2 regions of the Amphritea japonica ATCC BAA-1530 genome follow, and region 1 is predicted to be linked to the other one. Evidence: predicted binding sites of a transcription regulator. Region 1 holds the regulator's gene; the other holds the start of a gene.
What was found. Region 1 encodes FliA, which starts transcription of late flagellar genes. Its sites were predicted from a motif close to CTAAAGTTNNNNNNNNNNCNGCCGATA; they were not measured.
Positions count from the first base shown of each region.

Region 1 (8,025 bases):
TAAAGCAAACGCCTGGTCTTTCAACAACACCATTAAGGTTGGCATAATCGCCAGTGTCAGCGGCACCTGAATCTCTATTCGCGATCCCAGACCAAGATTTGAATCGACATCGAGTTTACCATTGAGCTGGGTAATTTTGGTTTTCACCACATCCATGCCCACGCCACGACCCGATACATCCGAGATTTGCTCTTTTGTCGAAAATCCCGCTGCAAATATCAGGTTATAACACTCATGATCACTCAAACGAGCAGCAGCTTCGGGATCAAGCATACCCCGCTTTATAGCTAAGCTACGTAGCTTCTCCGGATCCATACCCGCGCCATCGTCCTGGATCACAAGCAGAATATGATCCCCTTCCTGCTCTGCAGACAGTAACACGTGACCCTGGCCTGACTTGCCGTTATTAATCCGAACTTCAGGCTCTTCGATACCGTGATCTATTGCATTACGGACCAGATGAATTAGCGGATCCGCCAGGGCTTCAACCAGATTTTTATCCAGATCAGTCTCTTCTCCCCGCAGCTCCAGATTAACCTCTTTATTCAGCTGTCTAGAAAGATCACGTACCAGACGAGGGAAACGCCCAAATACTTTTTTAACCGGTTGCATCCGGGTTTTCATAACAGACATCTGTAGATCAGCGGTCACCATATCCAATGACCCAAGAGCCTTACTCAGATCTCCATCATCCTTTTCGGAACCGAGTCTGACTAACCTGTTTCGCACCAGAACTAACTCACCCACCATATTCATGATCTGATCAAGCAAGCGGGTATCAACCCTGACATTACTTTCAGCCACCGGTTTTGTAGTCTGTGTTTTAGCTGACACTGGCGCTTTAGGTTTGGGTTTGGGCTTGGGTTCAGGCTTCGGCTCAGGCTTAGCCGGCACAGCTGCCGGTGCCGGTGCGGCAGCCACATTTTGAGAAAACGCCCCTTGGCCAGTTGCCTGAAGATCATCCAGCAGATGCTCAAATTCATCATCGGTGATCAGATCAGTAGGGATTCCGGCAGAGGCCTGAGCTACAGGCGCAGATACAGGCGACAACCCATCACCCAGCAGCTGATCAAACTCAGCATTGGCATCCGCACTCCCAGCCTCAACATCAACGGAACTAAGTCCGGGCGCACCACTTGGACCATGGAGCTCATTCAGTAAACTCTCGAATTCATCCTCTGTAATCAAATTTGGATCCAGGGCTATCGCAGGCTCAGTAGCCAACCCTGGCGCACCTGCAGGCCCATGCAACTTATCGAGCAGATCATCAAACTCATCTTCTGTAATCAGGTCGTTTGATAACACCCCACTGTCGGGAAGAGAGAGCTCTTCACTGCCCAAGTCCGCCACTAACTGATCGAACTCTGCACTCACTGTCGCATCGGTTTGCGGTGATGTATCTACTGGTGCAGCAGAAGGAGCCGGACTCGCTGCCACTACCTGACCTGCAGCCATTGCATTCAAGCCAGCCAACAACTGAGGATCTGCCACATCGGGATAACTTCCCTGTTGAACCGCCTCAAACATTGCATTAATGCTATCCAGCGCCTGAAGCACCAAATCCATCAAACCCGCGGATACTTTTAATGCATCATTGCGCAATTGGTCAAAAAGGTTTTCAGCGCTGTGACAGCAGTCAACCATAGGATCAAGCTGTAGGAATCCAGCGCCACCTTTAACCGTATGAAAGCCACGGAAGATAGCATTAAGCAATTCCCGATCTTCAGGGTGCTGCTCAAGATCAACCAACTGCTCCGATAGCAGCTCTAAGATCTCTCCAGCTTCAACTAAAAAATCTTCAAGAATTTCCTGATCAACATCTAAGGACATACGATTTACCCGTTAAAAGCCCAGACTGGAAAGAAGATCATCCACATCATCCTGATTGGATGCGACCTCAGTTTTATTACGACCGGCCATTTGCGGACCTTCAGCTTCAATCGCAGACCGTTGCGGCTTCTCTTTATCTTGAGAGTCCGGCAAATCAGTCTGGGAATCCGAAGATAAAACACCCAGGCTATTTACCCTCGATGCGACTTCCATCAAGCCTACCAGCTCATTTTCAATATCGGTCACCAGCTGAATAACACGCTTAATCAGCTGACCGGTAATATCCTGATATTCTTGCGCCAGCATAATCGCAGTCAAACGCTCTTTGAGATCAGCGAGTGCCTCGGAATGGTCTTCTGCATAGCAACACAGCTTCTGATGCAAATCCGCCAGTTCAGGTTTTTCGCTTTTTACGGCAGCTAACTCTTCGAGCAACCCTTTACGCAGTTGAAAACCCTGTTCGAGCTGTCTAACCAACTGCAACGATTCATCTACCTGATCAATCGTTTTATGTGCATTGCTTTCGGTGAGTTCAATCACATAAGAAAGGCGATCACTGGCATCGGAAATAGAAGCGATATGGTGTTTGGAGTCCTGTAATAGCTCAGTGCTACTGACATCATCAGTAAAACCCACTATCGCGTCATGAACCGCCCGGGTCAGTTTTCCCACTTCATGATAAAGCGCCTGGTGTCGTAGCTCATTTAGTTGCTGCACTAACTGCATCGCCTGGGGTATATCGCCCTGCTTCAGCAGTTCCACCAACTCTTCAGCGCGCGTTTTCAACTCTAATTCGAAACGACGTTGATCCTGAATAGCATCTATATCAGACATGCGCGCCTCCTAGCCCTGCAGGCGTTCGAAAATCTTAGCAATTTTTTCCTTCAGCACACCCGCAGTAAACGGTTTTATTATATAACCGTTCACACCGGCCTGAGCAGCCGCAATAATCTGTTCACGCTTAGCTTCTGCTGTCACCATTAGAATAGGAATGTGGCGCAACTCAGGATCGGCCCGCACATGCTTCAGAAGGTCGATACCATTCATCTTTGGCATGTTCCAATCGGTCACCAGAAAATCAATGCCACCAGACTTCAAAATAGGTAACGCTGTTGCGCCATCATCGGCCTCAACAATATTAGTAAAGCCTAAATCACGTAACAGATTTTTGATAATCCGCCGCATCGTTGAGAAATCATCTACAACCAGAATTTTCATGTCTTTATTCAAGACAATCCCTCCTAACACAAATACTGTACGACGGTCTCAGAACGTGGGCATAAACCTCCGAACCTTACCGCCACTCTTTTAAACGACTACGTAAACGCAGCGCAGCTTGACTATGTATCTGACTCACCCTTGACTCACTAACACCGAGCACTTTGCCAATCTCTTTCAGGTTGAGCTCCTGATCGTAATACAGAGATAACACCAGTTTTTCTCTTTCCGGTAAGCCTTTAATTTCCTGGGCGATCGCTTTAACAAAATCTTCCTGTTCAAACTGTTCAGAAGGATCAGGTTCACTACCGGCAATATATTCTCCCGGCCCGTCATCCTGAGGACTGGTGAGCTTATCAAAACTAAATAGCCGACTCTCTGCTGAATCTTTTAATAATGCATGATATTCAGTCACACTGATATTAAGTTCAGCAGCAACCTCCCCATCTTGGGCATCCCGCCCGGTGCGCGTCTCAATTACCTGAACCGCTTCAGCCACCCGGCGACCATTTCGGTGCACCGAACGCGGTGTCCAGTCCCCCCTACGCACTTCATCGATGATAGAACCACGAATACGGATACCCGCATACGTTTCAAAACTAGCCCCTTTGCTGGCATCATATTTTTTTGCCGCTTCTAACAAACCCACCATACCTGCCTGAATCAAGTCTTCCAGCACAACAGTATTCGGTAATCGCGCCAACAAGTGATGGGCAATTCGCTTTACCAAAGTACCATGCTGCTCAATTATTTCCTGACTTGAGCGAAACTGAAGCTGATTATACATAGAGGATACTCTGACTCCGGTTATTCAGGCGCCACTAACCAAACGCTCAACAAAAAATTCAAGATGCCCCCGCGGATTTGAGGGTACTGGCCAGGCGTCAACCTTTGTCGCTAACTGTTTATAAGCCAGCGACGCTTTACTCCGGGGAAATGCTTTTAAAACAGCACGTTGCTGCCTCACACCCTTTCTTACTGACTCATCATAAGGGATTGCCCCCAGGTATTGAAGGGTCACATCAAGAAACCTATCAGTTACTGTCAGCAGCTTACTGTACATATTGCGCCCCTCCTGCTCAGAGCGAACCATATTCGCCAGTACGCGGAAGCGAGTCATCTTGTAATCCCTGTTAAGCAACTTCATCAACGCATAAGCATCAGTGATGGAAGTAGGCTCATCACAGACGACAACTACTACATCCTGTGCCGCTTTAACAAAACTCACTACTGCATCGGAAATACCCGCTGCAGTATCAATAACCAGAACATCAAGATCATCGGCAATTTCACTGAAGGCATGAATCAGTTCGGAATGCTCGTGCACGCTCAGCGATGTCATTTCCTGCGTACCTGAAGCAGCGGGCACAATTCTGACATTGGTATCCACCTCTACCAGCAAATCCTTAAGACTGCATTCACCCGAGAGCACATTCGAAATATCACGCTCAGTTTTAACACCTAAAAGAACATCAACGTTTGCCAGTCCAAGGTCCGCATCCATTAAAACAACACGATGACCCATCTCTCCCAGCGCGAGACTCATATTCACAGAGACGTTAGTTTTACCTACACCACCCTTACCACCGGTGACCGCAATAACTTTGACCGGTCTGGAACTATTCATTCCAACCATCCATTACGGCCATGTATTCCAACGTTCTCGCTGCAATCTGCTTTATTAGCAACTCAGTTCTCCCATTGTTCATCCCGGGCCAGACGCTCCTGCTGGTGCTCGCTGAAAACCCTGTGACTACGACTCGCCTTTTGCGCGGTTACCACCGCCCGACTCACCAGATCTTTCTTATGCGCTACATCAATATCATCCGGCACTCTCTGCCCATCAGTTACGTAACTCACTGACAACCCATTTTCCATCACCAGATCCAGTGCTTCGCCAAGATTACCCGACTCATCAAGCTTACTCAGCACACAACCATGCAGCCCAAGTGGCGCATAAGTTTCGTAAGCACTCTCAATAACATGACGCTGACTCGAACAAGACAGGACTAACAGCTTTTTCATTCTGACAGTCACCTCATCCAACATACTTAGCTGTGCCTGAGTATGGGGCTCATGAGCACTCATACCTGCCGTATCAATTAACACTAACCGCTTACCCCGGAGGGAAGTCAAAACCTCCTCCAGAGGGTTATTCTCATCCACAACCCGTACAGGCACATCCAGGATACGACCGAAAGTCAGCAACTGCTCATGCGCAGCTATCCTAAATGAATCCGTTGTTACCAACGCCACGCTAGAGCTACCATGCTTCAATACATAGCGAGCAGCCAGCTTTCCAATCGTAGTCGTTTTTCCCACACCGGTCGGCCCAACAAACGCAATCATTCCTCCTCGCTCAACAAAGTCCTCTCCCATCACTGGAATATTATCGCTAAAGCGAGTCAGAGCAGAGCGCCATGCATCATCCAGCACATCATCATCTCCAACTGTTGCGGATAGCTGACGACTAATCTGCGGCCCTAAACCAATTCGTTCAAGTCTTCGCTCCACCTTTACAACTGAGGAGTCAGCCAATTCATGGCGAGGTTTTGGTTTTTTCGGCGCGATGGGACTCGCTGTCGGTCGTGAGCGTTCAGAAGCTGGAGCAGCGTGCGATTCAACGACTCTCTGGGGCGAAGCCTGGGGCTGGCTTAAAATATTTTTAAGTGAGTCAATCTCCAGCTTTAACGATTGAATAACCTCACGCTCATCATCCACCCCCTGATGAACAGGCTCTACAGGAGACGCCATCTGTCGTTCTTGCCGGGAAGGATCTAACTGCGGACGCATCACCTTAGCAGGCTTTTCTTCTACACGCGGCGCCTGATAAGCCCTTCCACGCTGTCGCTTTTTAAGGGTATCGAGAATTTCATTGAGTTCTTCATCATCACCATCCATCTGGCGATTTTTTTGACGCGGCTCAGCACCACCATCCTGGGCTGTCGCAATACGAGCCTGTGCCTTGCGCAACTCTTCTGCAAGATTACTTTTCAGCTTACCTTGCTGTTTTTTGGAGCTTTCCGCCGCCCGCTTACGCTTGAATTCCTGCTGCGCTGCCTCGTATTCATGCTCATGTGCAGCCACAACTTCGACACCACCCGCAACGCGGTGATTAGACACAATGACAGCGTCAGGACCTATCTCATCCCTAACCCGCTGCATAGCCTGTCTCATATCCGGAGCAAAAAAGCGTTTAACTTTCATAACCGTCTCTATTATTTACCTGATCAGACACCGGCCTGACCCTGTCCACCCACTGTAGCAATAATTGTCACCCGTTTGTTTTCAGGAATTTCCTGATAGGAGAGCACACTGATCTGATTTTCCCCATAGCGAACAAACTTTGCCAACAACGGCCTGATAGGCGCAGCAACCAATAAAATCGACGCTCGCCCTGCAATCTCTTGCTGCTGCGCTACGTCTGCAAGAGAGCTTTGTAATCGCTCAGCCATCGTTGGCTCAATCACCAAACCATCACCACTTTCTCCCTGCTGTACCGATCCCAATAGCAACTGTTCCAATTGCGGATCAAGCGTAATCACAGGTAAATCATCATCACTGCCGACAATATTCTGAACAATCATCCTTGACAGCGAAATACGCACTGCTGCGGTAAGCCCCTGAGGATCCTGAGTACGCGCTACAGCCTCAGCTAACGCTTCTGTAATTGTTCTGAAATCCCGGACCGGCACCTGTTCCATTAATAAGTTCTGCAGCACTTTCAATAGTGTACTCACAGAAAGACGTCCAGGTATCAACTCTTCTACCAGTTTTGGGGACGTTTTTGCCAGAAGGTCCAATAATTTCTGTACTTCATCATGTCCCATCAGCTCATGGGAGTGAGCCTGTAAGATCTGATTAAGATGCGTTGCTACGACAGTTCCTGCATCCACTACTGTATAACCCAGGGTCTGCGCCTGCTCTTTCTGACTTTGTTCGATCCAGACAGCATCAAGACCAAAGGCGGGATCTTTAACCTCAATTCCTTTTAAAGCCCCAAACACCTGACCCGGATTAATAGCTAATTCCCGGTCGGGATAAACCTCTGACTCACCGACAGAAACGCCCATCAGGGTTATTCGATAAGCGCCGGGCATCAGATCCAGGTTATCCCGTATATGCACCGACGGAACCAGAAAACCAAGATCTTGCGAGAGTTTTTTTCGCACACCTTTAATCCGACTCAGTAGTTGACCACCTTGTAACTTATCCACCATCGGTATCAACCGATAACCCACCTCTAAGCCGATCATATCCACCGGCATTACATCATCCCAATCCAGCTCTTTAATATCCTGATCAGCTTCAGACGGCTTAGGCTGCTGCGGCGCTTCTTCCGCTGCCTGCGCCTCTGCAGCCACATTTCGTTGCTGAATAAAATACGCCCCAACACCCGCAGCAATCGCCAGCGACAAAAAAGCCACATGAGGCATCCCGGGAAGCGAGCCCATGATAAACAGGATTCCAGCTGCAACCGCCAACGCTTTAGGCGAGCCAAATAACTGACTGATAACCTGCTTACCCATATCCTGAGATGAGTTAACCCGGGTTACCATAATCGCAGCGGCGGTAGACAGCAGCAAGGATGGAATCTGAGCAACCAAACCATCACCGATAGTCAGCAATGAATAATAACGCGCCGCCAGATCAAAGGAGAGATCATGCTGCATCATCCCTATCCCCAGTCCTCCGAGAATATTAATCACCAGAATCAGGATACCCGCAACTGCATCACCCCGGACAAACTTACTCGCACCATCCATAGAACCATAAAAGTCGGCTTCCTGAGTTACTTCCTGTCGTCGCAGCTTTGCATCATCCTGACTAATCAAACCGGCATTCAGATCCGCATCAATTGCCATCTGCTTGCCCGGCATCGCATCCAGCGTAAAGCGAGCACTTACTTCCGAGATGCGCCCAGCACCTTTGGTCACTACGACAAAGTTGATAATCACCAGAATCAGAAATACCACC
Region 1 is NZ_AP014545.1:659,256-667,280, reverse strand. It holds gene AMJAP_RS03080 (chemotaxis protein CheA) at 1-1,830, opposite strand, end outside; gene AMJAP_RS03075 (protein phosphatase CheZ) at 1,843-2,664, opposite strand; gene AMJAP_RS03070 (chemotaxis response regulator CheY) at 2,674-3,048, opposite strand; gene AMJAP_RS03065 (RNA polymerase sigma factor FliA) at 3,125-3,835, opposite strand; gene AMJAP_RS03060 (MinD/ParA family protein) at 3,860-4,675, opposite strand; gene flhF (flagellar biosynthesis protein FlhF) at 4,738-6,255, opposite strand; gene flhA (flagellar biosynthesis protein FlhA) at 6,279-8,025, opposite strand, start outside.

Region 2 (8,025 bases), 1.5 Mb from region 1:
CATAAACTCTACATTTGGGAATGAATATCAAAGTATCATATAAATCAGACTATTATCAAAGCCACAGCCACGGGATTAGGCCACAAAAAAACCCCGTTATGGTGACATAACGGGGTTTTTTTTATCGATAGAGCCAACAAAGCCTGACTTATGAAAGATCGCGACCTTTGCCCGCTTCGATACGCATGCGCAGCGCATTCAATTTAATGAAACCCGCAGCATCTTTCTGATCATACGAACCCGCATCATCTTCAAACGTCGCAATGCTTTCATCAAACAGCGTATCTTCAGAACGACGACCCACAACAATCACGTTGCCTTTGTATAGCTTCAGACGAACATCGCCATTCACATACCGCTGGGATTCATCGATCATCTGCTGAAGCATCTTACGCTCTTCGGACCACCAGAAACCATTATAGATAACTTTCGCATAACGCGGCATCAGCTCGTCTTTCAGATGCGCCGCTTCACGATCCAGAGTGATAGACTCAATTGCACGATGCGCGCGCAACATGATGGTGCCCCCTGGGGTTTCATAGCAGCCCCGGGACTTCATGCCTACAAAACGGTTTTCAACGATATCTAAACGACCAATGCCATTTTCGCCACCGACCTTATTCAGGTACTCAAGCACCGTCGCAGGGCTCATAGCCTTACCGTCGATCGCTACAATATCACCCTTCTCGTAAGTCAGATCCATGTAGGTCGCTTGATCAGGAGCTTCTTCAGGTGACACAGACCAGCGCCACATATCATCTTCAGCTTCAGCCCATGGATCTTCCAGAATATCGCCCTCGTAGGAGATATGCAGAAGGTTAGCATCCATAGAATAAGGTGATTTCTTCTTTTTATTAGAGAAGTCGACCGGAATATCATGCTCTTCGCAATACTTCATCAACGTTTCACGGGAGGTCAGGTCCCATTCACGCCATGGCGCAATAACCGCCACGCCCGGCTTAAGCGCGTATGCACCCAGCTCGAAACGAATCTGATCATTTCCTTTGCCCGTCGCACCATGAGAGATCGCATCAGCACCCGTCTCATTAGCAATCTCAATCAGGCGCTTAGCAATCAGTGGACGCGCTATAGAGGTACCCAGCAGGTACTCGCCTTCATAGATAGTGTTCGCACGGAACATAGGGAAAACGAAGTCACGGACAAATTCTTCCCGCAAATCTTCGATATAGATCTCTTTAACACCCAGCGCTTCAGCTTTCGCACGGGCTGGTTCTACTTCTTCACCCTGACCCAGGTCAGCAGTAAAAGTAACAACTTCACAGTTATAAGTATCCTGCAACCAGCGTACGATCACAGAAGTATCAAGGCCGCCGGAATAGGCCAGCACAACCTTTTTGATATCAGACATATAGAGAGGCTCCAAACGCAAAATCAGCCCCGTAGAGAGCGACATAGCCTCTAGCGGACACACAAAATCAGAAAGGGCGCAATTGTACCATGATTACGCCAGAGTTACAGAGGGTTATATACAGGCTTTATGGATAAAAGACGGGACGATTAATCCCGGTCTAAGCGTATGGTCACACGACGACTCCGCTCACGGGTGGCACGATCATTCTTTTGTGCCACGGGGTAGCGTTCACCGTGATATCGGGTGGTGATCATATCCGGATTCACGCCCTTCTTTTCCAGATAATCAGCCACGACTTCCGCGCGCTTTTTGGATAGATCCCGGTTCGCCAGTCGACGCCCCTGAGCATCAGAGTGACCATCGACATAAACCGAGTTCACAGTCTCATCATTGTTAACATAGATCGCAATCAGATCAAGCCGCGCCTTAGTGGAATCAGACAACCGCCATTGCGCTGAGGGGAACAGCACCGCCGTACGCGCTATTTGGCGATAATTAACCGGCAATAGCTCTGTGATACAGTCTGAATACGCTGCATAGGCTGGAGGAAAATTAGCTGCCGATAGCCCTATACGAACAGACTCACCGGTTTCAGCCCAGTTCTGAGCCAGAAAAGTAGGCTTTCTCCCCCGATACAGGCTAGCCAGCATCTGCTGAGAGTATCCTGTCGGCACAGCAATCGACCCATTAGCAGCAAAGGTAACCTTGCCAATCTGCCGGGTCGCTATACCTGGTTGCCAGGGGGACGCCTCCTCCAGCAACTGCACACTGCCCTTCAAACCATGCCCCTGCATCGGCTTCAAAATAAAGCGAACGGTCTCCCCGGCTTCATGATTAAACTCTCCTTCACCAAACAAGGGAATTACCTGAGATAAACGACAGCTGAATTTTGAGGCCTCCAGTTCCCACTTAGATTGCTCGATAGACGCAGCATAACCGACCGCAAATACAGGCAGGGACATCACTGAAAGCAACACTAAAATGGCAACGCGCATATACAACCGACATCCATCTGAAATTAAGAGAATAGAATAAGCACTTCGGCCTTCCTCTAAAGGCCTGCACTGTATCGGCACAGAGACGACAAGCTTTAGAAAGATGCATACGCTCTGTGGAGTACCTGCAAGCAATAAAACAGCTATATGCACGAAAGATAGCTTCGAAAATTATCCGGACCTTTGCAAATACTATGACAAAACAAATGGCTATTTTAGTGCTGACCCACCCCCAAACTTTAACACTTTATGAATAAGCTGACTGACTCTTGCTTAGGTAATTGTTAAAACCCACTCAAGTCTTTACACTTGAGCACAGCTAAATCACATATCTTGGCCGATATAAACGGCCACTAAGGACCTGCATTGAACAGAAGCGCACAGTACCAGCACCCAATGTCTAACCGTTTTCGGGGCTACCTACCCGTTGTCATCGATGTAGAGACTGCCGGATTTAATGCCCAGACAGACGCTCTGCTGGAAATTGCAGCTGTCACCCTGACAATGGATGACGACGGCAACCTCCTGATAGATGAAAGCTATGAATTCAACGTCGAGCCCTTCGAAGGCGCCAACCTTGAAAAAGCCGCTTTGGACTTTACTGGAATTGACCCGTACAACCCGTTACGGGGCGCTATCCCTGAAGCAGAAGCGATGGAAAAAATATTCAAACCTATTCGAAAAGCGGTCAAAGCACACAGCTGCAAACGCGCAATTTTAGTAGGTCACAACGCCTCTTTTGATCACGGCTTCGTAACAGCTGCATCTGAACGCTGCGATATCAAACGCAACCCGTTTCATCCTTTTTCAACGTTTGATACTGCCACGCTGGCCGGCCTGGCCGTAGGCCATACCGTACTGGCAAAATCTTGCGACCTGGCTGATATCGACTTTGATGGAAACCAAGCCCACTCCGCCTTGTACGACACCATGAAAACTGCTGAGCTTTTCTGCATGATCGTGAACCGCTGGAAAGACCTGGGCGGCTGGCAGATGATGGAAGACCGGTACGAATAGTAAAATCCGAGCCTCGCTGCGCGACTAACTATGGGTTAGACGCGACTGCGTCCTTGCCAGTAAAGAAAAAGCAGACCAAACGCATAAGCGATACGCGTTGCTCAAAATTTTTAGCCCACACACAACCAGCAAAACAGTTTTTATTGCAGGAGCGGCTTTCAGCCGCGAATCAACTCGTCTAGTACTGCTCGCGGCTGGAAGCCGCTCCTACCGACATAAAGCGAGCTCTTCCGGGCCACGAGTAACATCCATCAGACACAAAAAAACGCGCCAAAGGCGCGTTTTTTTATCTAACAGCTACTCTTCAATATTACAAAGAGTCAGCGTTCTCGCTCAGGTAAGCAGCTACGCCTGCAGGCGACGCATCCATACCTTTGTCACCTTCAGTCCAGCCAGCCGGGCAAACTTCGCCGTTAGCCTGGTGGAATGCAAGCGCATCAACCATACGCAACATTTCGTCAACGTTACGACCCAATGGCAGATCGTTAACTACCTGGTGACGAACCTGACCATCTTCATCAATCAGGAATGAACCACGGAAAGCCATGCCGCCTTCAGATTCAACATCATAAGCCTGACAGATGCTGTGAGTCATATCAGCAACCAGCGTGTAATTAACCGGACCGATACCACCCTGGTCAATAGGGGTGTTACGCCAAGCGTTGTGAGAGAAATGAGAATCGATAGAAACACCGATCACTTCAACATTACGCTTTTTGAACTCTTCAATGCGGTGATCAAAAGCCAGCAGCTCAGAAGGACATACAAATGTAAAATCCAATGGGTAGAAGAATACTACAGCCTTCTTACCTTTAGTCGCTTCGGACAAAGTATATGCATCAACAATATCGCCATTACCCAGTACCGCTGCAGCGGTAAAATCCGGAGCCTGCTTACCTACTAATACGCCCATTTTCTATCTCCATTTAAGTAAAACGTTAAACGCTAAATGAATAAGCAAAATATTACTCAATCAACATGCCATAAAATTCTACAGATATCTTAGTTGCAGAGACTTTATAACACTAATAAAAGACAACTATACAACTGATAAACAATACCTATGACCCGCAACTATCACTCAGCGGCATCATCTTCAACGACAACAGTATCAATCAGCTCTTTGAGCTCTCCGTTCGCCGCCATCTCAGCAATAATGTCGCAACCGCCAATCAACTCTCCCTTAACCCACAGCTGCGGAAAGGTTGGCCAGTTTGCATACTTAGGGAGTTCCGCACGGATTTCCGGACTTTCCAGAATATTGACAAATGCGAAGCGAGCCCCACAAGACATAATCGCTTCAGACGCACGGGAAGAGAAGCCACACTGAGGGAAACGGGGAGTCCCCTTCATATACAAGAGGATATCGTTGGACTCAATCTGCTCTTTAATAGTATCTACAACGCTCATAAACCTACCTATGTTTTTACTGGTCGCCAGAAGTCCGGCATACATCAATTTTAGTGTCGAAATTCTAACATAAACCTGATTAATTTACTCAGGTATAACTGAAAAAATTCAGCATTAATACTCAGCCTTATAAAGATACGCTGATTAGAAAAACGGTATCTGAAACTATATGGGGGCAAGCATACTAAATCTCAAGTTACATTCTCTATCTTGCTTATTGTCTGGCAAGTACATAGAATGGCTGGTTTTCCGTTCGGCAGCCTCAAAAAGCTGCCGTTTTGCGTTACATAGAGGGACAATGATGTCTATACAGCCCGTTATGAATACTTACTCGCGTCTTTCAGTAGCATTTGATCACGGCGAAGGCTGCTGGCTGTTTGATACTGACGGCAACAAATATCTGGATGCACTCAGCGGTATCGCAGTATGCGGTCTGGGCCATGCACATCCAGCCGTCACTACAGCTATCAGTGAGCAGGCTAGCCAGCTCATTCATACATCCAACCTCTATACCATACCCAATCAGGAGCTACTGGCTGAACGGCTGACAAAGATCTCCGGTATGGACAACGTATTCTTCGGCAACTCCGGCGCTGAAGCAAACGAGGCAGCCATAAAACTGGCGCGTCGTTACGGACATGCCAAAGGCATCGACAAGCCTGCCACTATCGTCATGGAAGGCTCTTTTCACGGCCGGACTATGGCTACCCTGAGCGCTACAGGCAACCGTTCTGCTCAGGCCGGTTTTGAACCACTGGTCAGCGGATTTGTACGTGCACCCTATAACGATGTCGACGCAGTAAAGAATATTATTGCCAACAACGCCAGCGTTGTAGCCATTCTTGTTGAGCCTATTCAGGGGGAAGGCGGTGTTATCATTCCAGCCGATGACTACCTGAATCAACTACGCGAACTCTGTGATGCAAACGACATGCTATTAATGCTCGACGAAGTGCAGACAGGTAATGGGCGGACCGGAAGCTACTTTGCATACCAGCAGAACAACATCCTTCCCGATGTCGTTACGACCGCTAAAGGCCTGGGTAACGGTGTCCCAATCGGAGCTTGTCTGGCCCGGGGTAAAGCGACCGAAGTATTGGTACCTGGCACCCATGGTTCAACTTATGGCGGCAACCCACTATGCTGCGCCGCTGCATTGGCAGTCGTCGATACCATCACAGATGAAAAGTTAGACCAGCGCGCTGGCAAACTGGGCGACATGATTGCTGATGGCTTCCGCGCTCAACTAGGTGATGCATCCTACGTTAAAGAGATTCGCAACAAAGGCCTGATGATTGCGATTGAGTTAAGCGAAGCGGGCTCCGAACTAGCGGTTCTTTCTAAGGTTAAAGGCGTACTACTCAACGTTACCGGTGGTGGCAAAGTGGTACGTATGCTACCGCCTCTTATTATGAGCGACACCGAAGCGGAGCTACTGGTCAATACAGTATCCCGCATTATCAAAGTCTACATGGCTGACGAATAACAGAATCTGAGCAAGGCCTGTTTATTCAGGCCCACTGAACTATGACAACACGACACTTCTTAACACTGCTGGATTTAACCCCTGACGAGCTTAACAAGCTGATTCACAGAGCGGTTGAATTAAAACAGATCCGCAACAGCGGCGAAATTTACGAACCTTTAAAAAACCAGGTTCTGGCGATGATTTTTGAAAAATCATCCACCCGTACACGGGTCTCTTTTGAGGCAGGCATGGCTCAATTTGGCGGACACGCTCTGTTTCTCTCATCACGAGACACCCAGCTTGGCCGTGGCGAACCTATCGAAGACAGTGCAAAAGTGATTTCAAGCATGTGCGACGCAGTTATGATTCGTACCTTTGAGCACGAAACTGTTACCAGCTTTGCCGCCAACTCAAAAGTACCGGTCATCAACGCTCTCACCGATGACTATCATCCCTGTCAGCTGTTAGCCGATATGCAGACGTTTCTCGAGCACCGGGGTGATATCAAAGGTAAAACCGTCAGCTGGATAGGTGATGGCAATAATATGTGTCACTCCTACATTAATGCCGCCCGCCAGTTCGATTTTAAACTCCAGATAGCCTGCCCTGAAGGGTTCGATCCTGATCCTGAGCTGGTTGCGACCAACAGTGACCGGGTAACTATCTTCCGCACACCGGAAGAAGCCGTACAAGGCAGCCACCTTATCGTTACCGACGTTTGGGCTTCAATGGGCCAGGAAGAGGAACAAAAAGAGCGAGAGCAAGCATTTGCAGGCTACCAGGTGACCACCGAACTGCTTGATCAGGCGGATGAAAGCGCTATTTTCATGCACTGTCTGCCAGCCCATCGCGGCGAAGAAGTCAGTGCAGAGATGATGGACGATCCACGCTCAGTTGTATTTGATGAAGCGGAAAACCGCCTTCACGCGCAAAAAGCGCTGCTGGAGTTTCTACTGATAAAGTAGAGCTCATTGCCGATAGAGCCTGCACCCCAGCAGGCTCTATATCACTCAAAGATCCCGCATGAGTGAAATTCATACTATACTCTGTTTCAAACGCACATTTATTGAGGCATGACGGCATGATCGAACTTCGACATCTCAAGACACTTTCTGCACTGAGGGACTCAGGCAGTCTGGTAGAAGCTGCCGAACGCATTCATCTGACCCAATCAGCACTGTCTCATCAGATTAAAGATCTTGAAGATCGCCTCGATTGCTCTCTGTTTATTCGCAAAACCAAGCCCATCTGTTTTACCAGTGCTGGCCAGCGGATACTGACTCTGGCTGATGATGTGTTACCGATGATTCGCAATGCTGAACGGGATATCGCCCGCCTGGCCGGTGGCGAAGCCGGTCGGTTAAATATCTGTATCGAGTGCCATAGCTGCTTCGACTGGCTCATGCCCACCATCGACCATTTCCGTCAAAACTGGCCTGAAGTAGAGATGGACCTGACCACCGGTTTCAGTTTTCAGCCTCTGCCGGCACTGGCACGCGGCGATATTGATCTGGTCATCACTGCAGATCCGGAGCCTCGTAACGGCATCACCTATATTCCATTGTTCTCTTACGAGTCAGTACTGGCGTTAAGTAAGCAACATCAACTGGTAGCCCGAAAAGTAATTCAACCACAAGATCTCGAGCAGCAAACCCTGATCACCTACCCCGTCGATCCGCAACGTCTGGATGTCTTTAAGCACTTCCTCGATCCTGCCGGTATTGATCCAGGTGAGCTACGGACATCTGAGCTAACTGTCATGA
Region 2 is NZ_AP014545.1:2,968,524-2,976,548, forward strand. It holds gene AMJAP_RS13670 (tetratricopeptide repeat protein) at 1-3, opposite strand, end outside; gene AMJAP_RS13675 (argininosuccinate synthase) at 149-1,369, opposite strand; gene AMJAP_RS13680 (flagellar protein MotY) at 1,519-2,367, opposite strand; gene rnt (ribonuclease T) at 2,764-3,384, shown strand; gene AMJAP_RS13690 (peroxiredoxin) at 3,695-4,297, opposite strand; gene grxD (Grx4 family monothiol glutaredoxin) at 4,462-4,794, opposite strand; gene AMJAP_RS13700 (aspartate aminotransferase family protein) at 5,096-6,280, shown strand; gene argF (ornithine carbamoyltransferase) at 6,322-7,227, shown strand; gene AMJAP_RS13710 (LysR family transcriptional regulator) at 7,344-8,025, shown strand, end outside.
Region 2: AMJAP_RS13680 (flagellar protein MotY) is a predicted target of FliA. The motif match lies at 2,440-2,466, and genes of this name have one in related genera.